2 regions of the Massilia sp. TWP1-3-3 genome follow, and region 2 is predicted to be linked to the other one. Evidence: predicted binding sites of a transcription regulator. Region 2 holds the regulator's gene; the other holds the start of a gene.
The links. The regulator LexA, encoded in region 2, represses DNA repair genes until DNA is damaged. The targets are predictions, from matches to a motif close to ACTGTATNNNNATACAGT.

Region 1 (4,211 bases), on a different contig from region 2:
CGTCGGCGCTGCTGCTGCCGCTCAGGATCAGTTCACCGCCCGTATTGGCGCTGACGTCCGCGCCCGAACCACCGGCCTCGACCATCCCGGACAGCAGCATGGTCGTCACCGGCGGCGTATTGACGGCCGCCGGCGCGTCATTGCCGCCGCCGCCGCCGCAACCGGATACCAGGGCGGCCACCAACGCCGCACCCATGGCCCAACGGCCGCTACGGCCCAGGAAAGTCGAAATGAACATGTGTATTTAACTATAAGAAATAAATGGAAGGCGGATCATACCTTAACCATTGTTTAACAAATAACTTTTTTAAACCCAACGGTTAAAAAAAAGCCCGGAAGCTTGCGCGTCCGGGCCGATCATGGTTTTTTCGTTACTTTTATTACATCACGCCTTGGCTTCGCCGCCCAGCGCTTCGACCAGGTCGGTCATCAGCTTGGACAATTCGCCCGTCATCAGCATCATGTCATTGTCAAAACGCTCTTCATCGTTGCGCGTGCTGGCGTCGCTTTCCTTGATCACGTCCAGCGGCTTGATGCCCTTGATCGCCAGCGATTCGGTCAGCACGAACGAGATCTTGTCGTTCCACGTCATGGCAAGGCGCGTGCATTGCTTGCCGGCGGCGATGTGGCGGCGGATATCGTCCACTTCCAGCGCGTGCTTCACATAGCGCACGGCCGCCTTGCTCTCGCCGGTGGCGCGCAATTCGGTATCCTGGTCGACCGTAAAGCCGACCGGCGCCTCGTCCGTTTCCAGCCAGGCCGTCATCACGGCCACCGGCGAGCGCTGCACGCGCAAGCTTTCCAGCGGCATACGGTCGACCGCTTTCAACAGCAGCTTGATGACTTCATCGGCCTTGCCCGGGCTGGCCGCGTCTATCACCAGCCAGCCGTTGACCGGATCGATCCAGGTCCAGACATTGCTGCGGATGCTGAACGCGCGCGGCAGCAATTCGTCGGCCACGCGCTCCTTGAGTTCCTTCATGGCCTTTTTGCCCGGCGCGAAACCCTGGGCTTCTTCCATCTCGGCAGCCTTGGCCTTGGCGACCTGGTTGATCACCGAGCTTGGCAGCAGCTTTTTCTCGGTGCCCAGCAAGATCAGCATTTGTTTGTTGACCACGTGAACCAGGATGCCGTTGCCGCGCGGCGAATCCCAGCCTTGACGCAGCAATTCGTTGCTGTTGGCCGGCACGAAGCTCTGTGGCGCCAGCGCCGCTTCGAGTTGTTCAGGGGTAAATGCCCATGGTGCGGGCAGGCGATAAATCTGAAGATTCTTGAACCACATGTGCGTTTGCCTTGTTTCAGTCGATATTTCCAGCGGAACGACATTTTACACGGTCGGGTAGGCGAACCGGCAGGTGCGCTTGTCCAACTGTGGTGCCGTCGAATAACTTTTTAACGCATTCGTTGTTGACTTCACTCACACCGATGGGAACAGTTCCGCCTGCGCATTGCCGCCGGCATCAAGGCCGGACAAGTCGGTCAGCGTCGACATCCGCACGCCCAGCAGCCGGATCTTTTTTTCAAACGGGACGCGCCTCAGGCAGTCGCGCGCGGCCTTGAGGATGGTCAGCGGGTCAGCGGTGTTGCGCGGCAGCGTGATGTCGCGCGTGACGGTGGTGAAGTCCTCGAACTTGAGCTTGATGCCGACCGTCTTGCCGGCCAGCGCATGTTTTTTCAGGTCGTCGGCCACGCGCTCGCACAGCGCCTCGAATTTGGCCGACAGCACCTGCCGGTCCGTTACCACTTGCAAGTCGCGCTCGAACGTCACCTCGCGGCTGACCGACTTGGTTTCCGAGGTGGTGCGCACCGGGCGCTCGTCCACACCGTGCGCCACGCGCACCAGCCACGCGGTATAGACTTCGCCGAAGTGGGCGCGCAGCAGGTGCACGTCGGCGCCGGCCAGGTCGCCAATGGTGGCGATGCCCAGGTTGTTGAGCTTTTCGCGCGCCTTTGGTCCAATGCCGTTGATCTTGTGGGCTGGCAGCGGCCACACGCGCGTCTGGACGTCTTCGGGCGACAGGATGGTCAGGCCGTTCGGCTTTTCCAGGTCGGAGCAAATCTTGGCCAGCAGCTTGTTGGGCGCCAGGCCAATCGAGCATGACAGGCCCGTGGTGTGCGACACCAGTTCCTTGATTTGTTGGGCGACGGCGGGGGCGCGCGCGCCGAATTCGGTCAGGTCGATGTAGATTTCATCGATGCCGACGTTTTCGATGATGGGCGCCACGTCCGCAACGGCTTGCTTGAACATGCTGGAAAACTTGCGGTAGGCGTCAAAATCGGTTGGCAGCAAGATGCTGTCCGGGGCCAGCTTGGCCGCCTTCATGATGCCCATCGCCGAAAACACGCCGAGCGCGCGCGCCTCGTAGGTGGACGTGGTGACGACGCCGCGCCCGACATAGTCGCGCATCAGGGCGAACTGGCGCCGGCCGTCGGCCTGCACCACTGGATGCTGGTCGCGCCCGCCGCCGATGACAACCGCCTGGCCGCGCAGCTCCGGATACTTGAGCAATTCGACGGACGCGTAGAAGGCATCCATGTCGAGATGGGCGATGTAGCGTTGCGGCTCGCAGGCGGGGACGGGAGTGGGAAGGTTCACGATGGGGGCGAAGTACTGTGATTACATACAGTATCGCTTACCGCGCGCAATGTTGCAAGAGCTTGCCGTTTGCACCATCGTAGGGCGGAAAAGCGGCAGGCCTTATGCCCTACCTCAGGTGGCTGCGCAGGAACAGCGACACGCTGTCGGCAAACTCATCCACGCTGACCTTGGCCGCCTTGTACTTCCAGCGCTTGAGGTACCAGTCCTGGAACAGGGCCAGGATATGGGCGGCGATCAGCGTCGTATTTCCCTCGGGCAGCGGGCGCAGCTCGTCGAGCAACTGCGCGATCAGCGTCTGGATCGACAGCTCCGAGTTTTTCGCCATGTTGCGCTGGTCGAAATGGAGCACGCGCGAATCCATGTAGACGAAATAAAACCACGGCTGCAATATCTCGGACAAATAAATCGTCCCGCGCACGAGCGACTCGAGCCGCTCGCGCGGATCCTCGATGTGGGCAAACATGCGCGGCAGCTCGTAGGTTGTCTGGCGCACCACATCCTCGATCATCTCGGCCAGTTGGTCCTTGCCTTCGATATAGCCGTATAGCCCGCCCATCGACAAACCCGTCTCGCGGCACAGGTCGCGCAGGCTCATGGCGCGAAAACCCACCTCGTTGGCGAGCCGGAACGTCGCGACGAAGATTTTTTCCATGTTTTCAAGCGCCGGCTTGCGCCGCTTGACGCCAATGCGCTCGGCATGGCGGTCGACCAGATAGGCCCAGATCGTCTCACCGTTGAGCGGCGTCATGGTCTGGAATTGATCGAAGTCGAAACGTCTGGACTGGATACTTGCCATATTGCGCTCGCCGTGGCCTTAAGTTGGTTCCCAGCACGATTATATCGCTTTAAAACCACAGATAAGTTCTGGTCAGAAAAGAACGAGCGCACTTATTGCGCTGCGTCATGCTTTTTACGGAATAGGGTGCTAAATTCAAAAAACCGAGCGCTCGCTCTAATTTGAAACATAATTTCCAGGCTTGCATGAGCGGAAAGATCTGGTGAGCTCGGTAACACGAAGGAATGTGCGGCTTGAACCGCACAACTTCAGTTCCAGTAGTCGACTTCAATTCTAAAAAACCATCAGGAGACAAAATGAAGAATCGCTTTTGGAAGTGCGCATCCGTAGTCCTCGCAGCAGCGCTCGCCGTGCCTGCCCCATCCTGGGCACTGGGTTACACCCAGACCAAGTACCCCATCGTCCTCGTTCACGGCCTGTTAGGCTTCGACAACATTGGCCCCGTCGAGTATTTCTACGGCATTCCCTCATCGCTGCGCAGCGGCGGCGCGACGGTCTACACCACCAGCGTGTCGGCCGCCAACAGTACCGAAGTGCGCGGCGAACAGCTGCTGCTCCAGGTCAAGCAAATCATTGCCGCCACCCGCCTGGAAAAGGTCAACCTGATCGGCCACAGCCACGGCGGGCCGACCAGCCGCTATGTCGCCTCGGTGCGTCCCGACCTGATCGCCTCGGTCAGCTCGGTGGCCGGCGTAAACAAGGGCTCCAAAGTGGCCGACATCGCGCTTGGCCTGGTGCCGGGCGTGACCAGCACGCTGGCCAACGCCGTGGCATCCCTGCTCAGCTTTTTGTCGGGCAGCGGCGGCCTGCCGCAAA
Region 2 (4,211 bases):
TCTTACGCTTGAACAGTGGGTTCTGTTGTTTGCGTTTTTCTTTAAGCTTGAGCTTGTTCTTGTCGAATTTTTTACCGAATGCCATTTGAGGCTCCTGTATTTAAAATGTATCGTCGCTTAAGCGGCGGCACAGAAATCAATGATGTGAAACACCAGGCTTTTGCTGCTGCGGTTCTTCTTTGCCAAAAATCCCGTGAACTGGTGCGCTGCGCCTAATTCGGCCTGGCTGAACCTGCCTGAAATCTCGCCCGCTGCAACAGCGGCAATTTCAAACTCGGTCAGCCTGGGCACCCCTGCTTCGACCTGCTGCGAACTGTGCATCAGGGTGGCGGACACGATGGGCACGCCGGCCGGGGTGTAGCGCAACACATCGCGCTCGCCAATCAGGGCTACGAACTGGAGTTGATTCACCGAGGTGGCATCAATTCGCGTTCAGGACTTTCAAACAAAAAATTACGCTGCTGCTTGAGCTGGGGCTGGAGCTGCTGCGGCAGGAGCCGGAGCTTCCGAGCGGTGGCTCTTGGCTGCGTCTTCACGTTGTACCGATTTCATCATCGGCGATGGCGTGGTTTCAGCCTTCTTCATGCGAACGGTGAGGTGACGCAGCACCGCATCATTGAATTTGAACGCGGTCTCAAGATCAACCAGCGTCTCGTTGTCGCATTCGATGTTCATGCAGATGTAGTGCGCTTTTGGCAGCTTGTTGATCGAGTAAGCCATCTGACGACGACCCCAATCTTCAACACGGTGAATGGAACCACCGCGCGTGGATACGCTGGCTTTGTAGCGTTCGATCATCGCCGGGACTTGCTCGCTTTGGTCCGGGTGGACGATAAAGACGATTTCATAATGACGCATGCATAACTCCTTAGGGACGTTTAAACAGATGCCCACCTCGGCGTCAAGACGAGTGTGGGAAGGGAAAGCCGGCAATTATAGCGCGAGATGGCGCCGGCTGGCAATGCCCTTGTTGCTCCCTCAAAGTCCGGGGATGAAATCGTGGTCAAGAAGTCGGCTTGGGCAGCCTGGCATGGCCGCCGGCAAAGCCGATCTCTGATCGCGTGAGGCCGCCTGCAAGGGCTACTTCGCTGATGAAATCTTCTTCATTCGCTGAAATTGACACGTCAAAGTGCAAATAATTCAGGCAAAACCGCATTTAATACTTGCGCTGAGCGAAATACTGTACAAAAATACAGTCTGTTTATACAAACAGTCTCTTATACCGATGATCAAGCTCACACCACGTCAAGAACAAATCCTCAACCTGATCAAGGACGCGATCGACAACACGGGCTTTCCACCGACCCGCGCCGAGATTGCCAACGAACTTGGCTTCAAGTCGGCCAATGCGGCCGAGGAGCATCTGCAAGCGCTTGCGCGCAAGGGTGCGATCGAAATTTCACCGGGCACGTCGCGCGGCATCCGCCTGATCGGCGCCAGCCTGGACGTGATCCCGCTGGTGCCGGCCTCGCTGATGATGTCGCTGCCGCTGGTCGGGCGCGTCGCTGCCGGCTCGCCCATCTTGGCGCAGGAGCATGTGGAAGCCACTTACAGTGTCGACCCGGCGATGTTCTCGTCCAAGCCTGACTTTTTGCTCAAGGTACGGGGGTGGTCGATGCGCGACGCCGGCATCATGGACGGCGACTTGCTGGCCGTAAAAAAGGTCGATACGGCCAAGAACGGCCAGATTGTCGTTGCCCGGATCGGCGAAGACGTCACCGTCAAGCGCTACAAGAAAACCAACGGCATTATTGAACTGCTGCCCGAAAATCCCGATTTCAAGGTCATCCGCGTCGACCCTGAAACCGACGACTTCGCGCTCGAAGGCCTGGCCGTCGGCCTGATGCGCAGCTGGCACTAACAGCAACCATTCCCGCAATCTACCCCGGGGTAGATGTTGTTTGACTGTGGCTACTTGACCATGCGGTTGTGCTCGGCAACGTAGGCGTCGGTGGCGTCGCGCCAGACGGCGTAGTCGGCCAGCAGCAATTTGGAGGCGATGCGGGCTTCTTCGACGATGCGCGCCTGCACGCCTTCGAGGTGCGTGGTGGCGGTGGCCATTTCGTCTTTGGTGAGCAGGTCGGCAATGTCGGCAGGGATGCGCTTGGTTAGGGGCGTGGCGGCGTTGATGTTTTCAACAAAGCCGTTGTAGCACAGCTGCCAGGCCTGGACTTTGGCGGCGACGGCGGCAATTTCATCGTTCACTTTCGACATGGCCGGGATCCGCGGCACCGGACAACGGTACTTGCCTGACTTTAAGTCAGCACCGTCGTACTTCGACATCCAGTAAGCGATCTCTTCTTTGTGGGCTTCGCGCCGCGTCATCATCTCCAGCGCGGCAAGCGCCGTCTTGTTGCCCTTCGCGGCCGACTTCTTGAACCATGACTCGGCCTTGACCAGGTCCACGCTGCCGGCGTCGCCGTATAGATACATTTCGCCAACGTGCAACTGTGCTTCGGCGTTGCCGGCGTTGGCGGCCTTGGTAAATAACTGCAAGGCTTGCGGATAATCCTTCTTGGCAAAGAGCGCGTTCGCGCTCGACAGGTCATCGGCTTGCGCCGCGCCGCACAGCAACAGGGTCAGGCAGAACAGGGTTTTCTTCATGTGTTAGCAGTCTTGCGCAGTAGGATCAAGCCAAGATGATAAACCGGTTTTGCGCTTTCAGTTCAATCCGCTTCGCCATTGACGCGCATCATCCGGCGCCGCAGCGCGCTGCCGAACGGTACAGGCATGCGCGAGCCTGCACCTTTCACAGCGTCGGCCATCAGCCGCACCTCTTTCTCAGGGCCGGTAGTTGCGGCGCGCGGCGCGAATTGCGAGCAGCATCTCGGCCGCGCTCTGCTGCTTTGACAGCGCGCCCGGCGCCATGCCATACAGCAGCGCGTCGGGCGCAGCCGCTGGCTTGGGATGGCGCGCCGCTTCCACCAGCCCGCAGATCACGCCGGCATTGGCGGCAATCGCCACGCTATCAAATCCTGCAGCGCCATCATTGTCCGCTCCGTAGCGCCGCTTCATGTCGGCCAGCGCCTGCTTTGCGCCGAGCTGCACGCTGGCGATCAGTTTTCCGCCATTGTCGAAAATCTGCTGGTCGAACGGCATGAACAGGCGGCTCTCGCAATCGGTGTGCGCTGTTTCGATGGCAAATGCGGCGCCAGGCGGCTGCTTTTGCGCGATGCCCGGGTGGGCGGCATCGGCCTGATAGACCTGGTCGAAGGCACTCCCCTTCAAGCCTTTGACAACCACGCGCTCCAGGCCCGCGGCGCGCATGCCGGCGTTGACCTTGGCAAGCGTGGCTGCATCGGCCACGCTGTCGCTCGGCGCTGGAAAATAAGGACTGTTGATCGATTTGCGCCACGCGGCGTGCTGCCCGCGCATCTCGCCAAACAGCGCCAGCGCGAAAGCGGGCGGCTGCTTTTCCAGGCTGCTGAAGTCGTAATGCATGCGCGCCATGGTAAAGAGCTGCTTGCTGTCTTCGAGCTGGGCCGGATTGGCCGGGTCGGGGGCGACGAATTGCGCCTTGATCGCGCGCGCAGCGCGCTGGCCCTTGAGCGTAGGGCTCGACGCGGCCGCGCACGCGAGGAAAATGTCGCTCGGCTCGGGCCAGTTGTCGCTGTCGGCTCGCTTGAGCTGCTGCTCGAGCTGGGCGCTTACCTGGCGCGCCGGGCTGTTGCGCGAGGCGACCTGCACCCCGGCCTGGTCGAGCAGCGCGGTCGACGTTTCGGCATAAAAGCCGGTCTCGCAATCGATCAGGCGCGTGTCGTAGTTGTAGGCGGCGCGGCCCGCTTCGTCCGGCAGCCAGCCTTCGCTGCGGCTGCGCGGATAGCGGGTCGAGGAGGTGAGCAAGCCGTCGGTGCTGAAGACAAGCGACGTCAGGTGGATCGCGCGCGTATTGTCGGTGGCCGAGATCGGGAAGAACAGGTAATCGTCATCGGCGGCGTTGGCCAGCGGTGCGCCAACGAGCGCGATGAAGGCCAGTACACCTGCGGCAACTGGCCGTGCGGCGAAACGGAAAACGGTATTCGGGCAAAAAGGAATGATATTCTCCTGGGAGGAATGACAAGGTGCCGCCTTTGACAACGGACAATCTTGCCTAGAATAACATCTTTCTTATTAAAAAATAATCCCCGACGCTGTCATTTCGCCACTATTTTTCCCTATGCGGCTGCGGTGGACGGCGCGTCCCGCAAAGCCTCGCCAAAGTCGGCCAGCAG

Region 1: the regulator LexA is predicted to act here: its motif matches at 2,611-2,628, upstream of dinB (DNA polymerase IV).

The regions. Positions count from the first base shown of each region.
Region 1 is NZ_JAFCWX010000011.1:194,578-198,788, reverse strand. Features, by position in the region: gene ACP7D4_RS13835 (PKD domain-containing protein) at 1-238, opposite strand, end outside; gene ACP7D4_RS13830 (recombination-associated protein RdgC) at 386-1,282, opposite strand; gene dinB (DNA polymerase IV) at 1,418-2,596, opposite strand; gene ACP7D4_RS13820 (TetR/AcrR family transcriptional regulator) at 2,706-3,395, opposite strand; gene ACP7D4_RS13815 (lipase family alpha/beta hydrolase) at 3,692-4,211, shown strand, end outside.
Region 2 is NZ_JAFCWX010000013.1:38,638-42,848, forward strand. Features, by position in the region: gene rpsR (30S ribosomal protein S18) at 1-85, opposite strand, end outside; gene priB (primosomal replication protein N) at 118-411, opposite strand; gene rpsF (30S ribosomal protein S6) at 454-858, opposite strand; gene lexA (transcriptional repressor LexA) at 1,226-1,861, shown strand; gene ACP7D4_RS14890 (tetratricopeptide repeat protein) at 1,912-2,604, opposite strand; gene ACP7D4_RS14895 (hypothetical protein) at 2,782-4,077, opposite strand; gene ACP7D4_RS14900 (cystathionine gamma-synthase family protein) at 4,155-4,211, opposite strand, start outside.